Regions from separate parts of the Brenneria goodwinii genome, predicted to be linked through region 2. Evidence: predicted binding sites of a transcription regulator. Region 2 holds the regulator's gene; each other region holds the start of a gene.
What was found. The regulator PurR, encoded in region 2, represses purine synthesis genes. The targets are predictions, from matches to a motif close to CANGCAAACGTTTGCNTG.
Positions count from the first base shown of each region.

Region 1: gcvT (glycine cleavage system aminomethyltransferase GcvT) is a predicted target of PurR. The motif match lies at 7,337-7,354, and genes of this name have one in related genera.
Region 3: purT (formate-dependent phosphoribosylglycinamide formyltransferase) is a predicted target of PurR. The motif match lies at 6,543-6,560, and genes of this name have one in related genera.
Region 4: purH (bifunctional phosphoribosylaminoimidazolecarboxamide formyltransferase/IMP cyclohydrolase) is a predicted target of PurR. The motif match lies at 4,852-4,869, and genes of this name have one in related genera.

Region 1 is NZ_CP014137.1:3,464,210-3,472,322, forward strand. Features, by position in the region: gene ACN28R_RS15350 (phosphodiesterase) at 1-725, opposite strand, end outside; gene ACN28R_RS15355 (carbohydrate ABC transporter permease) at 737-1,582, opposite strand; gene ACN28R_RS15360 (carbohydrate ABC transporter permease) at 1,572-2,444, opposite strand; gene gcvP (aminomethyl-transferring glycine dehydrogenase) at 2,713-5,586, opposite strand; gene gcvH (glycine cleavage system protein GcvH) at 5,696-6,088, opposite strand; gene gcvT (glycine cleavage system aminomethyltransferase GcvT) at 6,190-7,290, opposite strand; gene ACN28R_RS15380 (alpha/beta hydrolase) at 7,701-8,113, opposite strand, start outside.
Region 2 is NZ_CP014137.1:1,459,499-1,467,611, forward strand. Features, by position in the region: tRNA gene ACN28R_RS06585 (tRNA-Val) at 1-52, opposite strand, end outside; gene ACN28R_RS06590 (MATE family efflux transporter) at 244-1,617, opposite strand; gene ACN28R_RS06595 (riboflavin synthase) at 2,047-2,682, shown strand; gene cfa (cyclopropane fatty acyl phospholipid synthase) at 2,737-3,897, opposite strand; gene purR (HTH-type transcriptional repressor PurR) at 4,243-5,274, opposite strand; gene cydH (cytochrome bd-I oxidase subunit CydH) at 5,650-5,739, shown strand; gene ACN28R_RS06615 (C40 family peptidase) at 5,819-6,661, opposite strand; gene grxD (monothiol glutaredoxin 4) at 7,083-7,433, shown strand; gene rnt (ribonuclease T) at 7,528-8,113, opposite strand, start outside.
Region 3 is NZ_CP014137.1:1,984,247-1,992,359, forward strand. Features, by position in the region: gene ACN28R_RS08915 (hypothetical protein) at 1-223, opposite strand, end outside; gene ACN28R_RS08920 (hypothetical protein) at 844-999, shown strand; gene ACN28R_RS08925 (lysozyme inhibitor LprI family protein) at 1,472-1,855, shown strand; gene ACN28R_RS08930 (YebY family protein) at 2,228-2,584, opposite strand; gene ftnA (non-heme ferritin) at 2,984-3,499, opposite strand; gene ACN28R_RS08940 (DNA polymerase III subunit theta) at 3,823-4,053, shown strand; gene ACN28R_RS08945 (S9 family peptidase) at 4,351-6,387, opposite strand; gene purT (formate-dependent phosphoribosylglycinamide formyltransferase) at 6,603-7,781, shown strand; gene ACN28R_RS08955 (bifunctional 4-hydroxy-2-oxoglutarate aldolase/2-dehydro-3-deoxy-phosphogluconate aldolase) at 7,869-8,113, opposite strand, start outside.
Region 4 is NZ_CP014137.1:3,906,717-3,914,829, forward strand. Features, by position in the region: rRNA gene ACN28R_RS17375 (23S ribosomal RNA) at 1-2,454, opposite strand, end outside; tRNA gene ACN28R_RS17380 (tRNA-Glu) at 2,709-2,784, opposite strand; rRNA gene ACN28R_RS17385 (16S ribosomal RNA) at 2,874-4,415, opposite strand; gene purH (bifunctional phosphoribosylaminoimidazolecarboxamide formyltransferase/IMP cyclohydrolase) at 5,020-6,609, shown strand; gene purD (phosphoribosylamine--glycine ligase) at 6,627-7,913, shown strand; gene ACN28R_RS17400 (DUF1481 domain-containing protein) at 8,013-8,113, opposite strand, start outside.

The DNA.
Region 1 (8,113 bases), 2.0 Mb from region 2:
TAGCGGTGCATCACCACGGCAGCCGGCTCAAGATTGTAATAAGGCGTACCGTCGATATAGGAATAGGGAACCTGGTGTACCGTACCCGGCACGGTGGCGATAATGGCCTGACGGTATTGCGTGACGATCAGACGATGGTTATGACCGCAGAAAACGCGGGTCAGTTGAGGATGGCGGTCAATCAGCCGCAACAACTCCTGCCCGTTTTCACAGGCGATGGGATCCATCTGCGCCGATCCCAGCAGCAAAGGCGGGTGATGCATGAAGACGGCCGTTTCGCGGGCCGGATGGTCGATAAGCTGTTGTTCCAGCCAGGCGATCGTCGCCGGCGTCAGCCAGCCTTTTGACTCGCCAGTCAGGCTGGTATCGATGAACAGCAACCGTATCGGGAAATCATCCACCGCATAACGCATGTTTTCCGCATCATCGCCCAGCAACGGACACAGCGGACGCATAGCCTGCAGGAATTTCCGTTTATCGTCATGATTGCCGGGGATGATATACATCGGGTAGTTCAGCATCTGCAAAACATTGCGCGCTACCTGATACTCCTGTTCACGCCCGCCGTCGACGATATCGCCGCTTATCACCACGGCATCCGGCCGTTCCGCCAGCGTGTTAAGTTTATTGATAACCTCGGCGTTCCGACTATTAACATCAACGAATTCATACAACTTACGACCGTCACGGTGAAAGTGCAGATCGGAAATCTGTGCCAGCAGCATAGCTGTCTCTCCTACTTGATACCTGAAAAACCAAAACTGCTCAGAAACTGCTTTTGAAACAGGACAAACGCCACCATCAGCGGCAAGCACACCAGCAGCGTTCCGGCGCAAATCAATCCCCACTGGCCGCCGGACTCCGCCCCCATGGCAAACGACACCAGACCGATGGTCAGCACCTGTTTGTCAGGGTCGTTGAGCACCATCAGCGGCCAGAGATACTCATTCCAGTGGTAGGTGATACTGACGGTGGCAAAAGCCAGAATGGACGGCCAGGTCATGGGGATCAGCACGTGGAACACCACCTGCCACCAGCGGCAGCCTTCCATCAGCGCGGCCTCTTCAATTTCTTTGGAGATATTGAGGAACGCCTGACGCATCAGAAACACGCCGAACGCCGAGGCGCAATACGGCATCATTACCCCGGTCAGGGTATTGAGCAGCCCCAGCTGTTTCAGCGTCATCATGTTCGGCACCATCATGACCACCGGCATGATCATCAGTTGGATCAGCAGCAGGTAGAACAGCAGGCTTTTGCCGCGAAACTGGTGGTAGGCGAAGATGTAGCCCGCCGTGGTGATGGTGACCAACTGAACCAGAAAGGTGCCCAGCGAAAAAACCAGCGTATTACGATAAAGCAACGGCCAGTCGGCGCTGCTCCACGCCTCGCGAAAGTTATCCAGCGTCAGCGGCAGGCGGGGAAATATCGACGCCATGTCGACGCCGAAACTGCTGCTGCTGACGGAGGCCGACAGCATCCACAAAAATGGACTAATCCATAACAGCGCGGCGCAAATCAGCAATAGCGGCAGCGTCAGGCGGGTGGTCACACGCAGCGGATTCAGGCGTTCAACGCTCATAATGCGCTCCCTTTTCCAACACTTTCAGATTCAGGATCGAGAACGCAAACAGCAGCAACAGCGTAATAAAGGTGGCGGCGGAGGCCTTGCCAAGATCGTGGGTGTCGTTCGCCAGATCCTGAATGTAATAAAGCAGAACCGTAGTCGCATTGTTTGGGCCGCCGCGAGTCATCACGGCGACGTGGTCGATTTGGGTGATGGCGTAAATGAAGGCGATAGTCACCACGAAAGCGAGGGTCGGGCGTAGTAACGGCAGGGTGACATGAAAAAAAACCTGACGCTTCGACGCCCCTTCCATAATGGCGGCTTCACGCGCCGACGTTGAAATAGACTGCAAACCGGCCAGGAAAAACAGCATGTAGTAACCGGCAAATTTCCAGACGCCGATAATGCTGACCGCAATCAGCGCCGTATCGCTCATACCAAGATAGTTGTTGTTCATCGGGCCGAGCATTTTCGCCAGATAGTAGTCCAGCAATCCCAACCCCGGCATAAAAATAAACAGCCACAGCGTCGCCGCGCTGACCAGCGGCACAATCATCGGAAAGAAAAAGGCGGTACGCAGCCAACGGTTAATCCGCGTGTTTTCCCATAGCAGCACCGCCAGCGCCAAAGCCAGCAATACGCCGGGAACGACCGTCATCAGGATATACAGCACGTTATTCCACAACGCCCGCCAGAACACCTGATCCTGAAACAAACGCATAATGTTGCCCAGTCCAACGAACTGCGGCTGTTCGGCATTCATCCGGGTGTCATAGAGGCTGTCGATAACCGATCGAATCAGCGGGAAATAGGTAAAGGCAAACAGAAAAATCAGCGTTGGCAACAGCACCAGATAAGGAAAATATTTTGCACGCATAACGCATCAGTCACGGAGGTTAAACACAAAGGAATAACCATAAAGGCGCTTTATGTCAGGGACGCGGCAGTTAAGTGACAGTTTATTTTCAATGAAATATTTGCAATGCAAATAATTAGTTACATAACCAATTTGCCGTGGTATTGAAAAAGGACACAACCCTTTATTGCAATCAGGTGGGAAAAGAAGAGAGGAAAAGGCCTTACAGCGGTAATTATCAGCCCGCCCGACAATCGGCGGGCTGATTGCTCAGCGATAACGGATCGGCTTACTCGTAATCCGCCATCGGCACGCAGGAACAGAACAGATTGCGGTCGCCGTAGACATCATCCAGACGTTTTACCGTAGGCCAGTATTTGTTTTCACTGCCGGCCGGGAATACCGCCAGATCGCGACTGTAGGGATGCGGCCAGTCTGCGGTCAGTTCAGTCTGAATATGAGGCGCATTCACCAACGGGTTATCTTCCAGCGGCCATTCGCCGTTAACCACGCGGTCAATCTCCATACGGATCGCCAGCATCGCATCAATAAAGCGGTCCAGCTCAACCTGACTTTCCGATTCCGTTGGTTCGACCATCAACGTGCCGGCAACCGGGAATGACATGGTCGGCGCATGGAAACCGTAGTCAATCAAACGTTTGGCGATATCCATTTCGCTGATACCGCTGCTTTCTTTCAGCGGACGGAGATCCAGAATACATTCATGCGCTACGCGTCCGTCCCGTCCGGTATACAGCACCGGATAAGACGACTGCAGCCGCGTAGCGATGTAGTTGGCGTTGAGGATCGCCATCTGGCTCGCCTGCTTCAGCCCTTCGGCGCCCATCATGCGGATATACATCCAACTGATCGGCAGAATAGAGGCGCTGCCGAACGGCGCGGCGGACACCGCCCCTTGTTCGGTCAACACGCCATCCATTTTCACCACTTTGTGCCCCGGGACAAACGGCGCCAGATGCGCTTTCACGCCGATCGGCCCCATGCCCGGACCGCCGCCGCCGTGAGGGATACAGAAGGTTTTATGCAGGTTGAGGTGCGAAACGTCCGCGCCGATATAGCCCGGCGACGTAATGCCGACCTGCGCATTCATATTGGCGCCGTCCAGGTACACCTGACCGCCAAACTGATGCACGATCTGACACACTTCACGGATGGTTTCTTCATACACCCCGTGGGTGGAGGGATAGGTCACCATGATGCAGGCCAGTTTCTCGCCCGCTGACTGCGCCTTGTCACGCAGATCGTTAAGATCGATATTGCCCTGCTTATCGCAGGCCACCACCACCACGTTCATCCCGGCCATATGCGCCGACGCCGGATTGGTGCCGTGCGCTGAACTGGGGATCAGGCAGATATCACGGGCGGATTCGTTACGGCTCTGATGGTAACGGCGGATCGCCAACAGCCCGGCGTATTCGCCCTGCGCGCCGGAGTTAGGCTGCATGCACACCGCGTCATATCCCGTCAGTTGCACCAGCCACCCCGCCAACTGTTCGATCATCTTGCGATAGCCGAGCGCCTGCTCCGGCGGACAAAACGGATGCAGTTCCGCGAATTCCGGCCAGGTAATCGGCAGCATCTCGGCAACGGCATTGAGCTTCATGGTACAGGAGCCCAGCGGGATCATCGCCTGGTTCAGCGCCAGATCCTTACACTCCAGACGGTGCAGGTAGCGCATCATCTCGGTTTCGCTGTGATAGCGATTAAACACCGGATGGGACAGGATGGCGTCATCACGCAGTAAAGCCGCGGGAATCGATGTTTCCTGCCGGCTGACCGCTTCATCCAGCGTGTCGATATCCAGACCGTGCGAGTAGCCCAGCAATATGGCGAATAGCGTCGATACGTCTTCCCGCGTCGTGGCTTCATCCAGCGTAATGCCGACTGCGCCGTCAAGATCGCAGCGCAGGTTGACGCCGAAGCTCAGCGCCCGGCTCACGACGGCGGCTTTGTCATCCACCTCGACGGTCAACGTATCAAACCAGGTCTGATGGCGCAGCGTCAGCCCGCTCTGGCGCAGTCCAAGCGCCAGAATGTCCGTAAGGCGATGGATACGCCCGGCAATGCGCTTCAATCCTTCAGGGCCATGAAAGACCGCATACATGCCGGCGATATTGGCCAACAGCACCTGGGAAGTACAGATGTTTGAATTCGCTTTTTCACGGCGGATGTGCTGCTCGCGAGTCTGCATCGCCATGCGTAACGCGGTGTTGCCCGCGGCATCGACGGAAACGCCGATAATCCGCCCCGGCATGGCGCGTTTGTATTCATCGCTGCAGGCGAAAAATGCCGCGTGCGGGCCGCCGTATCCCATCGGCACGCCAAAGCGCTGAGCGGACCCGAAGACGATATCCGCCCCTTGTTTACCGGGGGCGGTCAACAGCACCAGCGCCATGATATCGGCGCTGACGCAGCTGACAACCTTGCGTTTTTTCAGTTCCGCCATCAGGCTGCCGTAATCGTGCAATTCACCGGTCGTGCCGGCCTGTTGCAGCAATACGCCGAACACGGCGCCGTCAGTCAGCGCCGCTTCCGCTTTACCGACCACCACCTCAAACCCCAAGGTTTCGGCGCGGGTACGCACCACATCCAGCGTTTGCGGGTGGACATCCTCTGCAACAAAGAAACGGTTGGCCTGTTTGAGTTTGCTGATGCGTTTCGCCATCGCCATCGCTTCCGCGGCCGCCGTCGCTTCATCCAGCAACGAGGCGGAAGCCAGCTCCAGACCGGTCAGATCCTGAGTCACCTGTTGAAAATTCAGCAATGCCTCCAGACGCCCCTGTGAAACTTCCGGCTGATATGGCGTATAGGCGGTGTACCATCCCGGATTTTCCAGCACGTTGCGTAAAATCACCGGCGGCATCAGCACGGCGCTATAGCCCATGCCGATATAACTTTTATAGCGCTGATTCTGGCCGGCAATCGCTTTCAGCTCAGCCAGCGCCTGATGTTCCGTCGCCGCATCGCCGACCGCGGGCGGGCTGGGTAACTGGATATCGGCAGGTACAATCTGCCGGATTAACGCATCGAGCGAATCCGCGCCGACCGCAGCCAGCATCTGCTGTTGCTGGCTGGCGGAAGAACCAATATGGCGTTCAACAAAAGCGCTGTTATGTTCAAGTTGACTGAGAGTCTGGGTCATTACGAAAATTTCCTGCATCAAACATTCTCTGCGTCACACCCGGCGGGATAACCCAGAGCGAGGGAACAAAATAAAACGCCCCGGCTCAGTAGAGTCCGGGGCGCGGTCACTATTCGTCTTCTTCCAGAGCGGCCTGATATCCCTCGGCATCAAGCAGTTCGTTTAAGTCGGACTCGTCGGACGATCTGATACGGAACAGCCAGCCATCGCTATAGGGCCCGCTGTTAACCAATTCCGGCGAGTTTTCCAACTCTTCGTTGACTTCGATGATTTCGCCGCTGATGGGCGCATAAATATCAGACGCGGCCTTGACCGACTCGGCCACGGCGCAGTCATCACCGGCGGAAACGACAGTGCCGACTTCCGGCAAATCGATAAACACCATATCGCCCAATAACTCCTGCGCGTGTTCGGTAATACCGACGAGATAGACGCCTTCCCCTTCAGATAGCACCCACTCGTGCGAAGCGGTATATTTTAATTCTGCTGGTACATCGCTCATTGCCACCCTCTCCTTCCTTCACAAAACGGTTAAAACTGGACTGCATATCCTTGAATTTGCAAGTCGCAGCACGACTGGCTGCGGTTGAAATCCGAATAGCGTTAATATTGAACAATAGGTTTTCCGGCACGGACAAAACCCGGCTTGGTGACATGCACCGGGAGTTCGCGATTACGGATCTGGACAATCGCCTGTTCGCCGATCCCGGCCGGGACGCGCGCCAGCGCAACGCTCACGCCAAGCGTGGGCGAGAAAGATCCGCTGGTAATTACGCCTTCCCGCATCACCCCGTCACTATCAGTAAAGCGCACGGGTAAATCATTACGCAACACGCCTTTTTCGGTCATCACCAAACCGACTAACTGCTCGGTGCCTTTTTCACGCTGACGCTCCAGCGCTTCACGACCGATAAACTGGCGATCTTCTGGTTGCCAGGCTATCGTCCAGCCCATATTGGCGGCCAACGGCGAAATGCCTTCATCCATATCCTGCCCGTAGAGATTCATTCCGGCTTCCAGCCGCAGCGTGTCGCGCGCGCCTAATCCGCACGGCTTGACCCCGACAGACAGAAGCTGTTGCCACAGTGAAACGACCTGCTCCTTCGGCAGCGCGATCTCATAGCCGGCTTCGCCAGTATAACCCGTGGTCGCGATGAAAAAATCGTCGGCCTGAACGCCGAAAAACGGCTTCATACCCGCAATTTTCGCCCGCTGGGAATCATTGAGCAGGCGCTGTACCTTCTCCTGCGCCTGCGGCCCCTGAACGGCGACTAACGCCAGATCGTCACGCTCACGGACATCGACCATAAAAGGCTCGGCATGCTGGGTGATCCAGGCTAAATCCTTTTCACGGGTCGCCGAGTTCACCACCAGGCGGAAGTAGTCTTCCGTCATGAAATACACGATCAGATCGTCGATAACGCCGCCGGACGCGTTCAGCATGCCGGTATAGAGCGCCTTGCCGGGCTGAGTGAGCTTGGCGACGTCGTTCGCCAGCAGATAGCGCAGGAACTCACGGGTTCTGGCGCCGTGTAAATCCACGATGGTCATATGAGACACATCAAACATACCGGCATCACGACGTACGATGTGATGCTCATCAAGCTGTGAGCCGTAATGCAGCGGCATCATCCAGCCGTGAAAATCAACCATTTTGGCACCGTCGGTCAGGTGCTGTTGATACAACGGAGTCTGCTTAGCCATCTTTTCCCTCTGTTCGGAGCACTGCGCTCGGGCGAATAGCAACCACCACGCAAACGATATCTTGATAATGAACTTACCACCGAAACGCCGGTTAAACTATCCCCACAGGCATAAGATAAACTATATGGAAAAGGCCTCGACACCTGCACGATAAAATCATTGCAAATAGACAGATAATCTATTAAATAAAAAATTATCAGTACAAAACGCATGTATTTTGGGTAAACAATGAAATTATTGATATGAAAAATGGATTTATGAGTTATTGACCGTAAATGAAACTCGACATATTCATTAGTTAAAGTAATGCGAAAAATGCAGCAAAATTAGATTATTTCAACCAAACCCCCACCAACGGCGGGGTGAGGGCTGGCCGATTGACAAATTTATTGACGATGAAATAACGCTGGCTATTGCGGGATCTTTCCTTCAATACGTTGTATCAAATAGGGAAAAAACGGATTGGAGGACAATCGCAGTAAGGTATCCAGATCCACGACCAGCACCGAACGTTCTCCCCGCGCCGCGATTGTGCCCAGCGGCAAACCAAACTCGCCGGGATTCTGCGAAAAACGGCCATACAGGGAATCGCTATCCGGGAAAGGCAAGGCGATGTGCGATAGCGAGTAAACATCGCGCGGATAATCAATTCCCAACGCGCGGGCGCTGCCCTGCGTTTCTCCTGCTTTTACATCGAAAGCGACGGCACGCGCGCTGTCCGGCGCCGCATTGGTAATCACCGTCGTGTCATAGTGGCGCGGCGCGGGCGGCAGCAGTTGGCTGACGGCACGATCCGCCGAATTCCGCAGCAAGGGGCCAAAAT
Region 2 (8,113 bases):
ATCGACCCCCACCATGTCAAGGTGGTGCTCTAACCAACTGAGCTAAGAACGCATTAGGAGAGTAAACAACGTAAAGTCAGACGTTCTGCCTGACAGCGGGGACGAATATTAACGGGCGCTATCGCTGCTGGCAAGGGGAAACATGCAAATTTGTGCCCTTGTCCGGTGCGATTGCTGCGCTTCTATTCATCCCGCTGTTTTTTCATCCGGTTATCGCCATCCATGGCGCCTGGCCGTGTGCAATCAATGCGTTGACCGAGACAAAATCAGCGCGGCCGGTTGGCGCTGAACCCAGCGAATACGTGCGACCATCATGACGGCGGAAGCCGTTAAGCCAATGATAAATCCGCACCAAAAACCGGCCGGCCCCATGCGCGGGACAATATAATCGGTTAATGCCAGCAGGTAGCCGCTGGGAAGTCCCAGTATCCAATAAGCGACGAAGGTAATATAGAAGATTGAGCGGGTATCTTTATAACCACGCAGTACGCCGCTGCCGATGGTTTGTATGGCATCGGAGATTTGGTACACAGCAGCCAGCAACATTAACTGTGACGCCATCGCCACGACGGCCGGATCCTTGTTGTAGAGCAGGGCGATGGGTTCGCGTAGCTGGATGGTGAAAATAGCAGTGCAGAATGCTATTACCACGCCGCTGACTATTCCCGTATAGGCGGCGACGCGCGCGTTGTCCACTGAGCCTTCCCCCAGACGGTGGCCGACCCGTATGGTGGTTGCAATACCCACGGAAAGCGGCAGCACGAACATCAGCGAACTAAAGTTAAGCGCAATCTGATGGCCGGCGACATCAACCACGCCAAGCGGCAGCACCAGTAACGCCACGACGGCAAACAGCGTCACCTCAAAAAGCAGCGCCAGCGCTACCGGCAGGCCGAGGCCGAACAAACGCTTCAACGCCGGCCAATCCGGTTTGAATCCGGCCTGCTGCGGTTTGATGTCCCGCCGCCAGGCGGCGCGTTTGCTATAGGTCGCCAGCAGCAAGAACATAGCCCAATAAACCGAGGCGGTCGCAACGCCGCAGCCAACCCCGCCCAACTCAGGCAGGCCGAACTTGCCGTGGATAAAGATGTAGTTGATCGGAATGTTAATCAGTAAACCGATGAAACCGATGATCATCCCCGGCTTGGTTTTCGACAATCCTTCGCACTGGCCGCGTAACACCTGATAGAACAGATACCCCGGTACACCCCAAAGAAGCGCGTGCAAATAGCCAATGGCCTTTTCGACCAGGGCAGGCGAGTCATCATTCATCAGACGGATAATATGCCCGCCCTGATACAGCGCCAGCATCGTCACCAGGGAAACCACCAAAGCCAGAAAGAAAGACTGCTGCACCTGATGCGCGATACGATCGCGGCGTCCTGCGCCATTTAACTGGGCGACGACCGGGACAAGCGCCAGCAGCAAGCCATGGCCAAAAAGAATGGCGGGTAGCCAGATTGAAGTGCCGATAGCGACGGCTGCCATATCCGTAGCGCTATATGCGCCGGCCATGATGGTATCAACCACCCCCATGGACGTTTGAGACACTTGCGCAATAATGACGGGGATAGCGAGCGCTAATAATTTTCGCGCTTCTGACAGATACTTTTGCACAAACACCTACCTTGGATTGACTAAATAGGATAGCCAGGGAATTAAACAGGATAAACGCAAGCTATTGTAACGACTTGTTAGCAGTAAATCAGCCTGTGGAAAGGTAAAGCAAACGCAGTTGAGTCGTTGTAGGATATTGACGATAAAATATCCTGTTTTGATGATAAAAATTAGAAAGCGCTAACTATAAATCAGTTTTAGATAAAGTTCGAAATAAATAGAACTGTCGCAGAAATAAATACCGCCATTTGTTTCCGCGATTAAATTATCGCCACAAGTTTTATTAATCAGGTTTTTGCCGAGGCGCGTTTCCGCAATCAGGTTTGGTTTTCATCTAAATATGGGGCACACTGCATGATACAGCAATGAGTCGTGATCTTATCGCTTAGCACTCATTTCATTTACGTCATTCTTTGAGAGGCGAGCCGCATGTTTACCGGTATTGTTCAAGGCACTGCGCCGGTGGTGTCTATTGATGAAAAAGTAAATTTTCGCACCCACGTTGTTCAATTGCCGCCAGAGTTATTGCCGGGATTAGTGCCAGGCGCTTCGGTGGCCAATAATGGCTGTTGCCTGACGGTAACGTCAGTAGATGGCGATCGCGTCAGTTTTGACCTGATGAAAGAAACGCTTCGGTTGACCAATTTGGGGGATATCACCGAGGGCGATTGCGTGAACCTTGAGCGGGCGGCGAAGTTTGGCGATGAGATTGGCGGGCATGTTATGTCCGGTCATATTATCTGCACGGCGGAAGTGGTAAAGATTCTGGTTTCAGAAAATAATCACCAGATCTGGTTCCGTCTGTCGGATGAGTCTTTGATGAAGTATGTATTACATAAAGGGTTTATCGGGATCGATGGCATTAGCCTGACAATCGGTGAAGTCACCCGTAGCCGCTTCTGCGTGCATCTGATCCCCGAGACGTTAAATCGTACCACGTTGGGGCAGAAGAAGCTGGGGCAGCGGGTGAATATCGAAATCGATCCGCAGACTCAGGCCGTGGTGGATACGGTGGAGCGGGTATTAGCCAGCCAGCAGGTTAACGGTTCGGACAGCGAAGAATAACCGGTTAAAAACCGCCCGGGAAAGATTCCCGGGCGGTCTGATATCAAAAAACGATTAGCGTGGAACGCGTAATCCCCCTTCGATACCATCCTTACTGAATAGGACTTGCCATAGCTGGATATTCCTGGCTCGGAAAGCGCCGGCGCAGGCATTAAGGTAGTAGCTGAACATACGGCGGAAACGCGCGGAGTAGCGATCGGAAAGCTCCGGCCAATGCTGCTGAAAACGTTCGTACCATGCCATCAGGGTGCGATCGTAGTCGGCGCCAAAATTGTGCCAGTCCTCCATCACCATATAAGGCTCGCTGGCGTGAGCGATGTGCAGGACGGAGGGAACGCAACCGTTAGGGAAAATGTATTTGTTGATCCAGGGATCAACTTCGGAGTCGGTTTTTTGCGCGCCGATGGTATGCAATAAAAATAATCCGTCTGGCTTAAGGTTCTTATTTACGATGCGGAAATAGGTATCGTAATTTTTCGGCCCGACATGTTCGAACATCCCGACGGAAACAATCCGATCAAATTGTAAATCCAGATCGCGGTAGTCCTGCAGTAATATGGTGACATCCAGATCCTTGCAGCGTTGCTGTGCTAATTTTTGCTGCTCTTTGGAAATCGTCACACCGCTGACGGATACGCCGTAATGGCGAGCGGCGAATTCAGCCAATCCGCCCCAGCCGCAGCCAATATCCAGCAGTTTCATTCCGGGTTTCAACTGGAGTTTTTCGCAGATCATCTGCAGTTTGTCTTCCTGCGCCTGCTCCAGGGTGGATGCCTGTTTCCAATAACCGCAAGAGTATTGCATGTAGGGATCCAGCATCAGTGAAAATAGGTCGTTGCCTAGATCATAGTGCTCTTTGCCGACAATCCAGGCTCGTCTTTTGGATTGCAGGTTAATTAGCCTTGCGGCGATAACGCGCGCAATGTCTTTCAAGTGATGAGGAACTTTTTTATCCAGACCGGCTCGTAATATGCGATGAAAAAACATATCCAGCTTTTCGCATTCCCACCAGCCATCCATGTAACTTTCACCTAATCCCAATGAGCCTTCACGCAATACGCGTTTAAAAAAATCAGGGTTTTTAACCTTAATATCAAAAGGGCGCGAACCGTTGATTTTGATATCGGCCATGTCCAGCATTTCGCGGACAATTTGAAACCAGGAGCTGGCGTGACTCCCCAGGTCTTCTACATCCTCTACACATGATGAACTCATAATTTCTCCCTACCTTGCTGCTTAAGGTGAAAACTGCAAGGAAAGCATAGACAATTTTTTACCCATTAACGGTATCGGTGGGTATAACCCATCGTCTACCCTCTGAATGACAAGAGGAAAATGAAGAGAAAAAAGCCGGTACGCAAATACGTAGGGGCACTCATCCTTAAAATAAACACGCACGTCCCGTATGCGTTTAACACTAAAGGATAGTGATAAATATGGTTGTTGTCGTTTAAAGCCGTAAATTAGTTTATGACTGCTTCAGCCTGGGTACAAGTATAAATTGGCTGAAGCAGCATTAGAGATATGTTGGTTTCTGCGGGGTATAAGCGCTGCGGGTATTTAGGAATAACGCCGGTAATCGCGAAATGGGCCGTCGGCAACGGAGCGGCGCTCAATCAGAGTAGGGTGCACCTCAATGACCTGCGCGTCTTCACGTTTACTGGTGATACGGTCCAGCAGCATCGCCAGGGCCGATTGACCCAGACGCTCTTTGGGCTGGTGGATGGTGGTCAGCGCGGGAGTGAAGAACCGGGCATGACGAACATTGTCATATCCGATTACCGAGATATCTTGGGGAACGCGCAGTCCCAGCTCATCCGCGGCGCAAATCGCGCCCATGGCCATAATATCCCCACCGCAAAAAACCGCCGTAGGCCGGTGTTTCTGCGCCAGAATTTGCTGCATCGCTTTGTAGCCGGATTCAGGCTCAAAATCTCCCCGAACGACCCATTCGTCATGGATTTGAATATCGGCATCGCTCAGCGCTTTTAGAAAGCCAAGATAGCGCCCGCTGCCGGTATTTCGCTCCAGTATGCCGTGGATGACGCCGATATCCCGGTGACCGCGTTCGATAAGGTAACGGCCCGCCATATAACCGCCTTCAAAGGCGTTATCAATGATGGTGTCGGTAAAATCGCTGTGCGCCTGTCCCCAATCCATAACCACCATGGGAATGCTGCGATAGTCTTCCAGCATAGCGAGCAATTGGGGAGGATATTCCGCACACATCACCAGCAGCCCATCGACACGCTTTTGCGCCAGCATGGAAAGGCAGGCGCGTTGTTTATCGATATCGTTATGCGAATTGCACAAAATCAGCGTGTAACCCTTGGCGTAGCAACTATTTTCAACGGCTTCGATGATTTCAGCGAAGTAGGGCGCTTCACTGGACGTTGCCAGCAGGCCAATGGATTTGGTGTGATTCACTTTGAGGCTGCGGGCGACGGCGCTGGGTGAATAGTGTAACTCTTTAATGGCCGCCTTTACGGCAGCCTTGGTTTCTTCGGCGACGAAACGTGTTTTGTTGATCACGTGTGATACGGTTGTGGTCGAAACGCCAGCACGTTTTGCCACATCTTTGATCGTTGCCATGTAAAAATGACTCCTAACCGACTCGTTGCAGTCGTAAGTATATTGTTAATCGTTTGCCTACGTTTAAAGTTCTCTTTCTATGTAAAAAAACAGAATTTCAGAAGGAGAATGCCGAATGTTATACCTAAAGGGACAAGGCTGACTTTTTTCGACCAATACGCAGCGTGGCATCAAACAGCGGATTTTGTCCGATTTGACACGAAAGTGGAAGCGGTAATTTATACTATTAGTGATACAGCGGTATGCGTTTTTGCCGCCGGACTATGGAAGAATTGCTACAGTTATACAGTATATTGTTTTAGCCCAGCGTATGCTTGGGATTACAAAGACGGTTGCTGTTTTTTCTGATAACGCGAGTGCACAAAGGAAACGCTTATGGATACTGACCTGAAGTTGTCGCTGTTCGCCACTGTTGGTGCGTTGGTAATGATTATTGTGTTTAGCTTTGTGGCGGTAATGAATTAATCGGCGTTGAACCGCTCGACGGTTTACGTCATCACCTGTTCGGGCGCGTTTAAACGCGCCCGAATCGCTTATACGGGTTTCAGCGAATAGTTTGCGGGGTAACGACGCGGCGCGCGCCGACGTAATGATCCTGCCAATAATCTTCACTCAGTTTGCTGATGCGAATATCCGAGCCTGTTCGCGGCGACTGAATAAATTTGCCGTCACCCAGATAAACGCCTACATGGTCGGCGGCGCCGCGGTTGTTGATGCGGAAAAACACCAAATCTCCGCTTTCCAATTCACTCTTCTTAATCGGCGCGGCGTCGCGCAGATGATACATTTCGTTGGCGGTGCGGGGGATGGAAATTTTCACCACGTCTTTGTAGGCGTAATAAACCAAGCCGCTGCAGTCAAATCCGGTGAAGGGCGATGAGCCTCCCCAGTGATAAGGTTTGCCCACTTGGCCCATCAGTTTATTCATCGCCGTCAATTTGGCATGCTGATAACGTTTTTTGTGCGCTTCGCTCAGCGTTAAGCCTTTTTCTGCTTCGCCTTTCAGACCCGGTTTGGCTTTGGTATGTACGGCAGCCTGTCTGGAATCATTTTCTGCATGTCGCTTGATTAGATTCCGCTTAACTAACGCCGGCGTGCTGCTCTTGGTTCTCGATAGCGCGGGTTCTGGCTTACGCTTAGCGACGTGGAGTATTTTAATTTTAGTGGGGGAGTTCGTTTTGTTGGCCGCTGTTTGTTTGTTTTTTACCGGTGTCGGCGATTTTGAGGGACTCTTCTTCGTTTGCTTGGTTTTTTTATGATTTCCATCAGGTACGCTATTCACACTGGCCTTTCGTGGCGATAAATTCGGCGTGTGAGGCGCCGCCTGCGCTAGATTCAGGAATAGGTTACTGAAAAATAATATGAAGAGAGTAGTAAATAAACGCATGATTCCTGTGATCGAACATCGTCATTAAATCACTAAGTGCGCACAGTATTCCCGAAAACGGCATTATAAAAAAGTGGGTTCGGCCTCTTTATTCATACAAAATAGTGAAAAAAAGTTAATGGCGATTTTTTTACGGCGAGCCATCCTGGACCGCCTGCCTTACGGATTATCTCTGGTGCGACGTCAAAAAACGTCTCCCGACAATTTTCGCTGGATTTCCCAGCGGTTTTTGTTGTGAGTTTAATCAACCATAATCTATGGTAGGGTGAAATTATATCCACACAAAAAATGGCGTTTTTTTGTGGCCGCCGCCCTCGCTACAATGTAATGGAGTGGATAGCGCTGTAATGGCACATCTGATAGATGCTCATGGTTAATGAACATGACGTTAGCCATCCTATAGGTTTGAGGAAGCAAGAGAATGACGACAACGACAATTGAAAAAATTCAGCGCCAGATCGCTGAAAACCCGATTCTGCTGTATATGAAAGGTTCACCTAAATTGCCAAGCTGCGGGTTTTCCGCACAGGCAGTACAGGCGTTGTCTGCTTGTGGCGAACGTTTTGCCTATGTCGATATCCTACAGAATCCGGATATCCGCGCCGAGTTGCCTAAGTATGCCAACTGGCCGACGTTCCCCCAACTGTGGGTCGATGGCGAGCTGGTCGGCGGCTGCGACATCGTCATTGAAATGTATCAGCGCGGCGAATTGCAGCAACTGATCAAAGAAACGGCGGAAAAATATAAATCCCAGCAGGAAGACCAGAAATAAGCAGGGGAATGCATTTGCATACAGGCAGGTAATTAACTGTTTCTGCAAAATAAAAGAGGGTGGCGTAAGTCACCCTCTCTCTTTTTAGCCCGATTTACCCTGCGGCAGATGTTTTTTCTGATTGATTTTCATCAATGGCGATCGGCCATCCGCCCATCCGTTTCCAGCGGTTAACCAGCTCGCAAAATAGCAGCGCGGTCTGCTTGGTATCGTAAAGCGCGGAGTGCGCCTGACTGGAGTCAAAATCGATACCGGCCGTGATACAGGCTTTCGCCAGCACGGTCTGACCCAGAACCAGCCCGCTCAGGGCTGCGGTATCAAACGTGGCGAAAGGATGGAAAGGATTACGTTTTAAGCTGCAGCGTTCGGCCGCGGCCATCATAAAACTATGATCAAACGTTGCGTTATGCGCCACGATAATGGCCCGGTTACAGCCCTGTTCTTTTAATCCCTTACGCACCACTTTAAAAATTTCATGCAGCGCTTCATATTCGCTGATCGCGCCGCGTAACGGATTGTTGGGATCGATGCCGTTAAACGCCAGGGCCGCGGGTTCCAATATTGCGCCCTCGAACGGCTCAACGTGAAAATGTAAAGTTTCATCTGGCTGTAACCAACCATCAGCGTCCATTTTTAATGTTATCGCCGCGACTTCCAGTAACGCATCGGTTTTAGCATTA
Region 3 (8,113 bases), 520 kb from region 2:
TGTTTCTAACCCCCTGGAACAGGTTCAAACACACGATCGCCGTCAGTATCAACGCTTGGGAAATCTCTGTAATTGAGGTTTCTTTAACATCATTATGCAGCCAGTGCACATCTAAAAATAATGCCACGATTGCCAGTATCACAAGACTCACTGAGAGCAACAGGAAAAGAAATTGTCTAAAAAAGAATTTCATACTAATTATGTTCAGTAAAATAAATGTCATATTTTACTATCTCAGATTGATTGGTATTCTCTTTTAGTGCGCTAGTTGTCAGCAACATTAGCCGTAGAGCCCGAAAGCCCGCATCGCAATGACCAACGGCTGACCTGTACGGTATCTGATGCAAGAACATGCTCATTTCACTTTTCCCTTCGTTATCTGTGATCGATACCTCATTGCATTCTGGTAGTGAGTTTTATGAGGGGGATTTATCAAGGTCAGGAAAGCCACGGACATCGTTCCTTTCATGAAATACGCAGTCTAACCGGACGACGCGATAAGAAAGAACGAGGAAAGACATTTATCCAAAAGTGACCAGGTCACAAATCAGCCAAAGTGACGGATAAACATCTGGATACGCGGGGCAAAGAATACGCCTATCGACACAAGACCGAATACGATTCCTTTATACGCTAAATAAAGGCTATATCGTTGAATAACATAGATTATTTCACACATTCAGTCTAAAAATCATCAAAAAAACCGTCCCACCCCATCCTTTAAAATCAAATACATGCTAGATTTTTCGTAAATCGATGGGAAAATTTCGGGCGCAATTTATAAGACAAATTGATTAACGGAACGACGATCTGCCTACTCGACGACAACGATAAACTGACAGCATGCCTGTTGGTTCGTATGCCGTCATTGAAGACTCAGGGTTCTATATTGTAGTACATGTAGGAGAGAAAGACGCGCCGGCGATCCATATCGATCCTGTTTCAACGCTTGAGGATGCGCTCGACATTATTGCCGGGCGCCTGTCGTTTTTTGCGTGAGCAAAAGCCCATCGGTAACCCGATGGGCGCTTCCCCTAGTGCCGTTTTTATAGTTTTTCATCACCACAATCATGGCACCTGAGCTGTATATTTTATAAACGTTTATACAGATCGATTTGGGTTAATTGATCGGTTATAGCGATCAATTACCGGCAGGGAAATATTTATAATTGTCTTCACAGTTACGCCGCAAACATTCGCGACTAAAAAAGGCTACCTATTGGCAGCCTTGAGGATTCTGGTGCTATGTGTTTATGAAGTGTGGCAATCTTAGCGCCATAGCTCGTTGATGTGATCCACCAGCAAAACGCACCGCCAGCAAACAGACCGATCACAAGCGCCAGCCCTGCTATTTTCCAGCTTGGAAGAATAGACACAACGCATGTTCCTTATCTCATCGATTTAACATGTCAGAATTGGATATATAATTAAAAATCACACATATTGCATGGTTTTTATACAGGGGCAAATAATGAAAAAGGCTATTATTGCATTACTGGCTATCTTGCCAACCTTTCAAACCTTGGCTTTAGACTGCGACAACGCTCAGACTCAGTTAGATATGAACCAATGTGCAAACGAAGAGTATAAAAAAGCAGATAGTGAGCTTAACACTCTTTATCAAGATGTATTAAAACGAACGAGTGACGAGCAAACTAACCTACTGAAATCCGCACAGAATAAATGGATTGAATATCGTGATTCTGATTGTAAGTTTCAAACATTCCAATCCAAGGAAGGTTCTATTTATCCCATGGTATATGCTCACTGCCTGGCAAACAAAACAGCAGACCGAATAAATGAATTTAAAAGTATGCTGAATTGCGAAGAAGGTGATATGAGTTGCCCACTTTAGATTTCCTCAAAGCGCGGAGTTCCGCGCTTTATTTAATCCCTTGAGACATAGCGTTTTCTCCTTCTCGCGCCGAATTTCAAGCCCGCGTAACATTTTCGTGGATCTAAAAAATAAATAATTATAAATCAATGAATTAAAAAAAGACCGAATACGATTCCTGTATCCGGTCTAGGGAAATGGCTCTTGGGAGAGAGCCTTGCGCTAAAAGTTGGCATTTTTACAAGCTGAACTAGCCTTGTAACCTAAGCGTAGTCAACTCCCTCGCATTTTCCAGTTTTCCCATGGCGGAAATTATTACAATTCGGATAAATATCACACTTATAATTAACTGCAATCACCCACAATTTAACATTTAATTAATAATCAATAACTTTATTGCTGACTGTCGGGATCGCAAAGTTGTTCAGCCAGTTCAACAAACGGCTGTAAACTTTTCTTCTGACCAGGGTTATTGGGATCATCCAACCAGATGGTATCGATCGGCTGCGCGTTTACCCGGCCAGCTTTCATTTGTGCGATAGCGGCATCGTTGAGCGGATATTGCATCAATGTGGCGGTATTCAGGGCATACAGCGCCTTCCCGGGCCGACATATGAGCTGCACCTCCTCTCTCGTGAAGGCCCACTTATCGCCATACTGTAAACGGCTTATATTTGCCAGCTTCGCTGCTGCAAAGGCATTCACAGACATGGACACAAGAATAAGGGATAGCGTTAGTTTCTTCATCATGATGTTCCTGAACATGATTATTCAGAGGCGTTTGATCGTCGCAGCTACGCGGCGCCCCCGATCAAAAAGTAGATTTCATTCCATATAAAACAGAGGGTTACTAAATATAAGCTGACAATGATGATAACGATAGTGACCGGTGAAGTCGAGCGGCAAAGCGGCTTATCTGGCGGCAGGGATGAATAAGGTTGTCGTAGAGGGGGTATCGAAAACGCGACCTATTTCAGAACATGATAAACCGGGGTAAGGCACGGGCGGCCATCATTGCGTGGCAATGCGATCGCTCAGCCGATGCGCATTGCCACGGTCTCTCTTCATATTTTAAATCGCAGGAGTGTTAACCTCCCACATTTTAAAATCCGTTGGCTAGAGACAAAAATCTTCGTCAGCCGAAAGAACTCAGGCTGATTCACTACCCGCGGTACTGGTCGCCATTTTTTTCAGCTCTTGATCGATAAAGAACAAACCGCCTTCGTTGGTATTAACCAGCGCCAGTTTATCCAGAATAGAACTGAACAGTTTTTCTTCTTCATGCTGCTCTGCCACATACCATTGCAGGAAGTTGAACGTTGAGTAATCCTGTAAGGTGATGGCTTCATGAGCCAGTTCATTAATTTTTTCAGTAATCAACTGCTCATGTTCATATGTCTGCTTGAAGACGTCAGCCAGTGAGGCAAAGTCTACCGGCGGCGCAGCGATAGCGCCTAATATTGGCATGCTACCCGTATCATCCAGATAGTTGAACAGCCGCTGCATATGCTCCATCTCTTCCTGGGAGTGCACTTTTAGAAAAGCGGAAGCGCCTTCAAAACCTTTATCGCCACACCAGGCACTCATTTGTAAATATAAATTGGCGGAATAAAACTCCAGATTAAGCTGTTCATTCAGTTTTTTAATCATTTCTTTTTTTAACATAATCATTCCTTATTTCTCTGGCAGGTAAATGTTTTGCAGCTCATTATGCCTGAATGCAAAAAATAAAAACATCTTATTAACTAAATTAACAATAATTATTTTTTATTTTAAAATCATAAAGTTAACATAATTTAATTGATATTGATTTTTATTTACAGCAAATATTTCGCTATTATTATTGATAATAATTTTTATTATCATGCGTGTAGGTTAAATAAAAGTTCGGCTTATTTTGTACTATTCGAACACATAACGGAGGCTTGCCATTTCACAGCCTCTGTTTTACTTTGACGGACAACGCGTCTTACCAGGAGAAACATCCCATGGGATATAATTTGGCAGATCTTTCCAAAGAAGAGATGGACAAGGTTAATGTGGATTTGGCGGCATCAGGCGTGGCTTTCAAGGAGCGCTATAACATGCCGGTCATCCCTGAAATGGTAGAGAAGGAGCAGCCGGAACATCTGCGTAGCTATTTCCGCGAGCGCGTTGGTGTATACCGCCAGCTCTCTTTGCAGTTCTCTCGCCTGCCTTACGAGCCGAAATCGAAATAATCCCTCTTACTCACGTCGCCGGTGACATATTTCATCGCAATAAAAAATACTTTCCCCTTGCATCTTGGGCAAAACAGGCGGTTAATGTACTGGCAAACCAACCTTTTACCAAGCGAGGTCAGAAATGAGTAAAGGAATGGACAGCAAGAAGAACAGCAAAAAGAAACCCCTGAAAACCGCAGCAGAAAAGCGTGCGGATAAAAAGGCCAAGAAGGCACAACCACAGGCGGATGCTATTATTTAAAATCGACAATGCTGCTCGGTAAACCCGCTCTCTGCGGGTTTACTCTCACTTTCTCAATCAGTTTCAAGCACCATCAGTAAGAATGCGTACTCCAGTGCGATATCCTCATAATGTTTGAAGCGCCCGGACTTTCCGCCATGCCCCGCATCCATATCGGTATACAACAATAACAGACGTTTATCCGTCTTCATCTCACGTAATTTTGCTACCCACTTTGCCGGTTCCCAATACTGGACCTGTGAATCATGTAATCCGGTAGTAACCAGCATATGCGGGTAATCCTGGGCCGTTACGCCATCGTACGGGCTATATTGCTTGATATAGTCATAGTACGTCCGATCGTTCGGATCGCCCCATTCATCATATTCACCGGTGGTTAAGGGAATCGATTCATCCAGCATGGTGGTCAACACATCGACAAACGGAACCTGGGCGATAACGCCTTTAAACAAATCCGGCGCAAAATTCACTACCGCGCCCATTAATAACCCGCCGGCGCTGCCCCCCATGGCAAACATTTTTTGCCGATCGCCATAGCCTTTTTCAGCCAGAGCCAGGGAAACATCAATGAAATCAGTAAATGAATGCATCTTGTTCAGCAAACGTCCGTCGTCGTACCACTGTTGCCCCAGTTCTCCGCCGCCGCGAATATGGGTCAGCGCAAAGACAAAACCTCTATCCAGCAGGCTTAATCGGCTAACGCTGAAATCCGGATCCATACTGCTGCCATATGCGCCATAGCCATATATCAAAATAGGATTCCGGCCCGGCTTGAAATGCTCGCGGTGATACACCAGCGAAACCGGAACCTCAACGCCATCCCGCGCGGTAATCCATAAACGTTCGTTGCGATAATTATCCGTGGCGAAATTCTTTACTTCAGCCTGTTTGAGCAACTGTTGCCGGCCGGTATCCATGTTCAGTTCATAAAGTGAGCTTGGCGTGGTCATGGAGGCGTAGCCATAACGCAGCAACGCGGTTTCCGGCGTTGGGTTATAGGATAACCAGGTGACATAGCTGGCATCATTGAAAGTAATATTTTTCTCTTCCTGCGTTTGCCAGCGAATTTGCCGCAGGCAGGTCAACCCCTTCTCTCTTTCCTCCACCACCAGCCAATCGCGAAACAGCTCAAAGTTTTCAAGAACACGATGTTCCCGCGGGGCGATCAGCGTCTCCAGCCCATCTTCTCCCAGATCATTGGTGCGATACAGGCCAAAGTTTTTCCCTTCCCGATTAGAGCGCAGATAAAAAACGCCGCGATAGTGGTCTACGAAATACTCGTGATCTTTACGCCGGCCGATGAAAACCCGCGGCGCCGCATCATCATCAGCCGTATCGACCAGCAACACTTCCGTGCTGGTGGTACTACTGAGGTAAATGGTGATATAGCGTTCCGACGTTGTCTTGCCCAGGCTGACATAATAGGTGTCGTCTTTCTCTTCATAGACCAGCTCATCACTCGCCGGATCGCTGCCCAGACGATGTCGATAGACTTGATAGGGCAACAGCGTTTGCGGATGTTTGCGAACGTAGTAGATCACGCGGGAATCTGCCGACCATTCCGCCCCGGCAGAGACCTTCTCAATGATATCGGGCAACCACTCGCCGCTTTTTAGATCGCGAAAGCGAATGTCGTATTGTCGGCGCGACAGAAAATCTTCCGATATCACTAACAGCTGATTATCGGGGCTGACTGCCAACACGCCCAGACTATAAAACTCATGATTTTCCGACCGCTGATTTCCATCCAGCAGCGTCTCCCACTCATCCGTTACATTTTCGGGCTGACGTCGATAGATAGGATATTCCTTGCCCGGCTCATAACGACTCTGATAACGGTAACCATTTCTGACATAGGGAACCGACATATCTTCCGAAGGTATCCGGGCTACCATCTCTTCATACAGCGACTGTTTCAGACCGTCCTGGGGTTCCATTATCGTACGGCTATAGTCGTTCTCCTGCTGTAAATAGGCCAAGACATCAGGATCGGCCCGCTCGTCGTCACGCAGCCAATAGTAGTTATCGATACGGGTATCATTATAGGTGGTCAACGGATAGGGTCTTTTTGCTGCTTTTGGTGCTGTCATGATGATCCTTCTGTTCTGCAATAAAGCCTTGGGTTCTGAAATAAAACCGCGCTGAAATCAAGAGTGGCACGATTACCGGGCGATGCCAAGCCAGGAGGAACCATCGCCACTCCGCATCGACGCTGGCGCGAACCTTAGCCGCCGCCTCAGATGCGAACGCAAACGTTTTCGTTTATACTGCGCCCATTTTTCACAACCAGATCAGGTATCACATGATGTTAACGATTGGAACTGCCCTGCGTACTGATGCCACACGCGTGATGTTGCTGGGCTCCGGTGAATTGGGCAAAGAAGTGGCGATCGAATGCCAGCGCTTGGGGCTTGAAGTTATCGCCGTCGATCGCTATGCCGATGCGCCAGCCATGCAGGTTGCTCATCGAAGCCATATCATTAATATGTTGGATGGTGAAGCGTTAAAAACGCTGGTTGAAGCCGAGCGTCCCGATTATATCGTGCCGGAGATCGAAGCGCTCGCCACCGATATGCTGGTGAAGCTCGAGCAACAAGGACATCATGTGGTGCCCTGCGCACAGGCAACCCTTCTGACGATGAATCGTGAAGGTATTCGCCGTCTGGCGGCCGAAACGCTGGGCGTTCCGACCTCAAGCTACCGTTTTGCCGATAGCGAAACCTGTTTTCATCAGGCCGTAGCGGAAATTGGCTATCCCTGTATCGTAAAACCGGTCATGAGCTCATCAGGCAAAGGACAGAGCCTGATCCGTGAGCCTCAACAATTAGATAAAGCCTGGCAATATGCTCAGCAAGGCGGGCGCGCCGGCGGCGGCCGCGTTATTGTTGAAGGGCTGGTCAATTTCGATTTTGAAATTACCCTGCTGACGATCCATGCGGTGGATGGCATTCACTTTTGTGAGCCGATTGGTCATCGCCAGGAAGACGGCGATTACCGCGAATCCTGGCAACCACAGCAAATGAGCGCGCTGGCGCAAGAGCGGGCGCAAAAAATAGCGGGCGATGTGGTTAACGCCCTGGGAGGCTACGGACTATTTGGCGTTGAGCTGTTTGTCTGCGGCGACGAGGTGATTTTCAGCGAAGTTTCGCCGCGTCCGCATGATACCGGCATGGTGACGATGATTTCTCAGGATCTGTCGGAGTTCGCACTGCATGTTCGCGCCTTTCTGGGATTGCCCATCGGCGCCATTCGTCAGTACGGCGCCGCCGCTTCAGCCGTTATCCTGCCGGAACTGAAGAGCGACAATGTTCGCTATCAGGGGCTGGAAAGCGCGCTGCATCCCTTTACGCAAATTCGGCTGTTCGGCAAACCGGAAATCAACGGTAAACGCCGCATGGGCGTAGCGCTGGCAAGCGCAGCAACCACCGATGAAGCCGTCGCATTAGCGAAAAACTGCGCCTCTGCCGTGAAGGTCAGTGGTTAAACTTCATTCACTATCAGGTTTTATCGTGATAGTAAAAAGCCACCCATAAATCATGGGTGGCTTGATGATGAACGCCGCGAGGAATTATTACGCTTTCGCGCCGGCAACGGCCTCACGCGCCAATTCGGTGATGCGAGCATAATCACCGCTTTCCAGCGCATCATTCGGCACCAGCCAAGAACCGCCGACGCACAGTACGCTTTTCAGCGCCAGATAATCACGGTAATTTTTCGGCGAAATGCCCCCGGTCGGACAGAAACGGATCTGCGCAAACGGTCCGGCAATCGCCTGCAGCGCTTTCACGCCGCCATTGGCTTCCGCTGGGAAGAACT
Region 4 (8,113 bases), 2.4 Mb from region 2:
AGTCAAGCTAGCTTATGCCTTTGCACTAACCTCCTGATGTCCGACCAGGATTAGCTAACCTTCGTGCTCCTCCGTTACTCTTTGGGAGGAGACCGCCCCAGTCAAACTACCCACCAGACACTGTCCGCAACCCCGCTCAGGGGCCCACGTTAGAACATCAAACATTAAAGGGTGGTATTTCAAGGTTGGCTCCATGCAGACTGGCGTCCACACTTCAAAGCCTCCCACCTATCCTACACATCAAGGCTCAAGGTTCAGTGTCAAGCTATAGTAAAGGTTCACGGGGTCTTTCCGTCTTGCCGCGGGTACACTGCATCTTCACAGCGAGTTCAATTTCACTGAGTCTCGGGTGGAGACAGCCTGGCCATCATTACGCCATTCGTGCAGGTCGGAACTTACCCGACAAGGAATTTCGCTACCTTAGGACCGTTATAGTTACGGCCGCCGTTTACCGGGGCTTCGATCAAGAGCTTCGCCCTAAGGCTTACCCCATCAATTAACCTTCCGGCACCGGGCAGGCGTCACACCGTATACGTCCACTTTCGTGTTTGCACAGTGCTGTGTTTTTATTAAACAGTTGCAGCCAGCTGGTATCTGCGACTGGTCTCAGCTCCGTCCGCAAGGGACTTCACCAAATCCAGCGTGCCTTCTCCCGAAGTTACGGCACCATTTTGCCTAGTTCCTTCACCCGAGTTCTCTCAAGCGCCTGAGTATTCTCTACCTGACCACCTGTGTCGGTTTGGGGTACGATTGATTGTTACCTGGTGCTTAGAGGCTTTTCCTGGAAGCGTAGCATCGGTTACTTCATCACCGTAGTGACTCGTCATCACGCCTCAGTGTTAACAGTGTTCCGGATTTACCAAAAACACCCACCTGCACGCTTAAACCGGGACAACCGTCGCCCGGCCAACCTAGCTTTCTCCGTCCCCCCTTCGCAGTAACAACCAGTACAGGAATATTAACCTGTTTCCCATCGACTACGCCTTTCGGCCTCGCCTTAGGGGTCGACTCACCCTGCCCCGATTAACGTTGGACAGGAACCCTTGGTCTTCCGGCGTGCGGGTTTTTCACCCGCATTATCGTTACTTATGTCAGCATTCGCACTTCTGATACCTCCAGCAACCCTCACAGGCCACCTTCAACGGCTTACAGAACGCTCCCCTACCCAACAACACATAGTGTCGCTGCCGCAGCTTCGGTGCATGGTTTAGCCCCGTTACATCTTCCGCGCAGGCCGACTCGACCAGTGAGCTATTACGCTTTCTTTAAATGATGGCTGCTTCTAAGCCAACATCCTGGCTGTCTGGGCCTTCCCACATCGTTTCCCACTTAACCATGACTTTGGGACCTTAGCTGGCGGTCTGGGTTGTTTCCCTCTTCACGACGGACGTTAGCACCCGCCGTGTGTCTCCCGTGATAACATTCTCCGGTATTCGCAGTTTGCATCGAGTTGGTAAGTCGGGATGACCCCCTAGTCGAAACAGTGCTCTACCCCCGAAGATGAATTCACGAGGCGCTACCTAAATAGCTTTCGGGGAGAACCAGCTATCTCCCGGTTTGATTGGCCTTTCACCCCCAGCCACAAGTCATCCGCTAATTTTTCAACATTAGTCGGTTCGGTCCTCCAGTTAGTGTTACCCAACCTTCAACCTGCCCATGGCTAGATCACCGGGTTTCGGGTCTATACCCTGCAACTTAACGCCCAGTTAAGACTCGGTTTCCCTGCGGCTCCCCTATTCGGTTAACCTTGCTACAGAATATAAGTCGCTGACCCATTATACAAAAGGTACGCAGTCACCCCACCCCAAAACACTCACTGCTTGTTTTGTGTGTTGCTCATCGCAAAAAACGCGATGACAACCGTCACCTCGACATCCGCATTGCCTTTCGGCCCGGAAGTGTTTTGGTGGTGGGGCTCCCACTGCTTGTACGTACACGGTTTCAGGTTCTATTTCACTCCCCTCGCCGGGGTTCTTTTCGCCTTTCCCTCACGGTACTGGTTCACTATCGGTCAGTCAGGAGTATTTAGCCTTGGAGGATGGTCCCCCCATCTTCAGACAGGATATCTCGTGTCCCGCCCTACTCATCGAGCTCACAACCTGTGCATCTTCGTGTACGGGACTGTCACCCTTTGTTGTGCGACTTTCCAGACGCTTCCACTGACACACAAGCTGATGCAGACTCTGGGCTCCTCCCCGTTCGCTCGCCGCTACTGGGGGAATCTCGGTTGATTTCTTTTCCTCGGGGTACTGAGATGTTTCAGTTCCCCCGGTTCGCCTCATCACACTATGTATTCATGTGATGATAATGTGTCGAAACACACTGGGTTTCCCCATTCGGGTATCGTCGGTTGTAACGGTTCATATCACCTTACCGACGCTTTTCGCAGATTAGCACGCCCTTCATCGCCTCTGACTGCCTAGGCATCCACCGTGTACGCTTAGTCGCTTAACCTCACAACCCGAAGGTGTCTTTCGACATCTCGCGCTGCGATTATTTGAGAGACTCTGATACAGCCAAATCACATCTCAGTACTACACGGAGAGATATGTTTAGCCGCATCGTTTCAAATTTCAGCTTGTTCCAGATTGTTAAAGAGCAAATATCATAAAACCTGACTATTACTAATCAGCTTTAGGATATGGCGTAAGCATTAAAATATCGACTTACTGGATGACCCCCGCTTTCACCGGAATGGTCGGATGCGCTGGCGTCCCCTAGGGGATTCGAACCCCTGTTACCGCCGTGAAAGGGCGGTGTCCTGGGCCTCTAGACGAAGGGGACACGACACCGTACTTTGTTGACGCTTTTGCTCATGACTTTCATCAGACAATCTGTGTGGACACTGCACATTACCTACATCAGGCTTTTGGTAAGGAGGTGATCCAACCGCAGGTTCCCCTACGGTTACCTTGTTACGACTTCACCCCAGTCATGAATCACAAAGTGGTAAGCGCCCCCCCGAAGGTTAAGCTACCTACTTCTTTTGCAACCCACTCCCATGGTGTGACGGGCGGTGTGTACAAGGCCCGGGAACGTATTCACCGTAGCATTCTGATCTACGATTACTAGCGATTCCGACTTCATGGAGTCGAGTTGCAGACTCCAATCCGGACTACGACGCACTTTATGAGGTCCGCTTACTCTCGCGAGGTCGCTTCTCTTTGTATGCGCCATTGTAGCACGTGTGTAGCCCTACTCGTAAGGGCCATGATGACTTGACGTCATCCCCACCTTCCTCCGGTTTATCACCGGCAGTCTCCTTTGAGTTCCCACCCGAAGTGCTGGCAACAAAGGATAAGGGTTGCGCTCGTTGCGGGACTTAACCCAACATTTCACAACACGAGCTGACGACAGCCATGCAGCACCTGTCTCAGAGTTCCCGAAGGCACATTCGCATCTCTGCAAACTTCTCTGGATGTCAAGAGTAGGTAAGGTTCTTCGCGTTGCATCGAATTAAACCACATGCTCCACCGCTTGTGCGGGCCCCCGTCAATTCATTTGAGTTTTAACCTTGCGGCCGTACTCCCCAGGCGGTCGACTTAACGCGTTAGCTCCGGAAGCCACGGTTCAAGACCACAGCCTCCAAGTCGACATCGTTTACGGCGTGGACTACCAGGGTATCTAATCCTGTTTGCTCCCCACGCTTTCGCACCTGAGCGTCAGTCTTCGTCCAGGGGGCCGCCTTCGCCACCGGTATTCCTCCAGATCTCTACGCATTTCACCGCTACACCTGGAATTCTACCCCCCTCTACGAGACTCTAGCCTGCCAGTCTTGAATGCAGTTCCCAGGTTAAGCCCGGGGATTTCACATCCAACTTAACAGACCGCCTGCGTGCGCTTTACGCCCAGTCATTCCGATTAACGCTTGCACCCTCCGTATTACCGCGGCTGCTGGCACGGAGTTAGCCGGTGCTTCTTCTGCGGGTAACGTCAATGAATAAGGTTATTAACCCTACTCCCTTCCTCCCCGCTGAAAGTACTTTACAACCCGAAGGCCTTCTTCATACACGCGGCATGGCTGCATCAGGGTTTCCCCCATTGTGCAATATTCCCCACTGCTGCCTCCCGTAGGAGTCTGGACCGTGTCTCAGTTCCAGTGTGGCTGGTCATCCTCTCAGACCAGCTAGGGATCGTCGCCTAGGTGGGCCCTTACCCCGCCTACTAGCTAATCCCATCTGGGTTCATCCGATGGTGTGAGGCCCGAAGGTCCCCCACTTTGGTCTTGCGACGTTATGCGGTATTAGCTACCGTTTCCAGTAGTTATCCCCCTCCATCGGGCAGATCCCCAGACTTTACTCACCCGTCCGCCGCTCGCCGGCAAAGAAGCAAGCTTCTTCCCGCTGCCGCTCGACTTGCATGTGTTAGGCCTGCCGCCAGCGTTCAATCTGAGCCATGATCAAACTCTTCAATTTAAGATTTGTTTGATTCGCTAAGTTAATAGCTGTGCTCAAAGAATTAGTAACTGTTTATTCGTAATGAATTTACTGTCAGTCACTCTTCAAGACTTTTTTATATCGTTGCCGATACGGTCTTGTGAGTGCCCACACAGATTGTCTGATTAAATTGTTAAAGAGCAGTGCCACATTAACCTGTGGCGCGGGCGGCATATACTATGCTTTTCCGCTGTGAAGTCAAGTAATTATTGCCTGACTTCCGACTCGCCGCACAACCGCGCAAGCGCTGTTGCCGGGTCAGTGGGAGCGCATTATAGGGACTTCTGAGCAGGCCGCAACAGGTAATTTGCATAAAAACCACCGTTTGCTGCATTACACAGCAAAAGGCCGGTTTATACCCTTTTGTGCACAAACTTATCCACAGAACGGATTCTTGCTGAAATTAGACGAGCATCACGCAAACGTTTTCGCTACAATTCTTCCGCGAAAAAACGCACCTTCTTTACTGTGAACGCTAACTGAATATTTTTCTTTGTCTTGCAGAGATGCACAATAAATGAAGAAAAAGACGATATTCACGTACTGTTCTTTACTGACTACCCAATCCAAGGGATACATCATCATGCAACAACCTCGTCCTATCCGCCGTGCTCTGCTCAGCGTTTCTGACAAAGCAGGTATTGTCGACTTTGCTCAAGCCTTATCACAACGGGGAGTTGAGCTTCTCTCTACCGGTGGCACGGCACGCCTGCTGGCTGATGCTGGTTTACCGGTCACGGAAGTGTCTGACTACACCGGTTTCCCGGAAATGATGGATGGACGCGTTAAAACTCTGCATCCGAAAGTGCATGGCGGCATTCTTGGGCGCCGCGGTCAGGACGATGCCATCATGGCGGAGCACGATATCCAGCCTATTGATATGGTTGTCGTAAATCTTTATCCGTTCGCCCAAACCGTCGCCCGCCCAGACTGCAAACTGGAAGATGCCGTCGAGAATATCGATATTGGCGGGCCGACCATGGTTCGCTCCGCGGCCAAGAACCATAAAGATGTCGCCATCGTAGTGAAAAGCAGCGACTACAACACCATCATTAATGAGCTGGATGCCAACAACGGCTCGCTGACCTACGAGACGCGTTTCGATTTGGCGATCAAAGCGTTTGAGCACACCGCCGCTTATGACAGCATGATTGCCAACTACTTTGGTTCGCTGGTGCCGCCTTATTATGGCGAAACAGACAAACCATCAGGACGCTTCCCCCGCACGCTCAATCTAAACTATGTGAAGAAGCAGGACATGCGCTATGGCGAAAACAGCCACCAGCAGGCCGCTTTCTATATAGAAGAGAATGTAGCGGAAGCCTCTGTTGCGACATCCCGGCAATTGCAGGGTAAGGCGTTGTCTTACAATAACATCGCCGATACCGACGCCGCGCTGGAGTGTGTGAAAGAGTTCACGGAAGCGGCCTGTGTGATCGTCAAACACGCCAACCCGTGCGGTGTCGCCACCGGCGGCTCGATTCTGGACGCCTATGAGCGCGCCTACAAAACCGATCCCACTTCTGCTTTCGGCGGCATTATCGCCTTTAATCGTGAGTTGGACGAACAGACCGCGCAGGCCATCGTCAGCCGTCAGTTTGTCGAAGTGATTATCGCGCCATCCATCAGCGATGCGGCGTTAAAAGTCACCTCCGCTAAACAGAATGTTCGCGTGCTCGCCTGTGGCGCATGGCAACAGCGCGTGCCTGGTCTGGATTTCAAACGCGTGAACGGCGGCCTGTTGGTGCAGGAACGCGATCTGGGAATGGTCGATGCCTCTCAGTTACGCGTGGTGACCGAGCGTCAACCCAGCGAGCAGGAACTGCGTGATGCGCTGTTTTGCTGGAAAGTCGCTAAGTTTGTAAAATCCAATGCCATTGTCTATGCCAAAGACAACATGACCATCGGTATAGGCGCGGGTCAGATGAGCCGGGTTTATTCCGCAAAAATCGCCGGCATCAAGGCCGGTGATGAAGGGCTGGAAGTTGAAGGTTCAGCCATGGCTTCCGATGCCTTCTTCCCATTCCGCGATGGTATTGATGCCGCCGCGGCCGTCGGCATCACCTGTGTCATTCAACCCGGTGGTTCTATCCGTGACGATGAAGTCATTGCCGCAGCCAACGAACACGGCATCGCGATGATCTTTACCGATATGCGCCATTTCCGTCATTAATTCAGGATCTGACGAACATGAAAATTTTAGTTATTGGTAATGGCGGACGCGAGCACGCGCTGGCCTGGAAAGCCGCTCAGTCGCCGCTGGCGGATATCGTTTATGTCGCGCCGGGAAACGCCGGTACGGCGCTGGAAGCAGGGCTGAGCAATGTCGATATTGCCGCAACCGATATTCCCGCGTTGGTCGCGTTTGCGCAGCAGAAGCAGATCGATTTAACCATCGTGGGGCCGGAACAGCCTCTGGTTATTGGCGTGGTGGACGCTTTTCGCGCCGCCGGGCTGAAAATTTTCGGACCCACGCAGGCTGCCGCGCAGTTGGAAGGCTCGAAATCCTTTACCAAAGATTTCCTTGCCCGCCATAACATTCCTTCCGCGGAATACCAGAACTTTACCGAAGTCGAACCGGCGCTGGCCTATGTCCGCAGCAAAGGCGCGCCCATAGTAATCAAAGCTGACGGTCTGGCCGCCGGGAAAGGCGTCATCGTCGCCATGACGCTGGAAGAGGCGGAAAACGCCGTTCAGGATATGCTGGCAGGCAACGCGTTCGGCGATGCCGGTCATCGAATCGTGGTGGAAGAGTTTCTGGACGGCGAAGAAGCCAGTTTCATTGTCATGGTCGATGGCGAACACGTGCTGCCGATGGCCACCAGTCAGGACCATAAACGTGTCGGCGACAAAGACACCGGTCCGAACACCGGCGGCATGGGCGCCTATTCCCCTGCGCCGGTGGTGACCGATGAAATTCACCAGCGCGTGATGGATCAGGTGATCTGGCCGACGGTGAAAGGCATGGCGGCCGAAGGCAATGTCTACACCGGCTTCCTGTACGCCGGACTCATGATTTCCGCCGATGGTCAGCCAAAGGTGATTGAATTCAACTGCCGTTTTGGCGATCCGGAAACCCAGCCCATCATGCTGCGTTTGCGTTCCGATCTGATCGAATTGTGCCTGGCGGCCTGCGACGGCAAGTTGGATGAAACAGACTCCGTGTGGGATGCGCGACCTTCATTAGGCGTGGTGCTGGCATCGGGCGGCTACCCCGGCGATTATCATACGGGAGACGTGATTTCTGGCTTGCCGCAGCAAGATGCTGAAGATGGTAAAGTCTTCCACGCGGGAACAAAAATGGATGGCGAGAACGTCGTGACCAACGGCGGACGCGTACTGTGCGTTACCGCATTGGGCAAGACGGTCGCCGATGCCCAGAAACACGCCTATGCGCTGGCTGCGGAAATCCAATGGCAGGGATGTTTCTGTCGAAAGGATATTGGCTATCGCGCGATTGAGCGGGAACAAGACTGACAAACTGACAAGCCCGGAGGAATCCGGGTTTTTTATGCGTCGCACAGATTATCAAGATAGAATCGCCACCATGTCTGAGCGATTAAAGCTGACTTGAGCTTATAGCCTGTCTGCTTCCGCGTCCCAGCGGCAGAAATCCCCCCGATCGACCAGCAGCAGTTGCGTCCCTTCCGATGCTTCCAGCCATGCAATACCCAGCG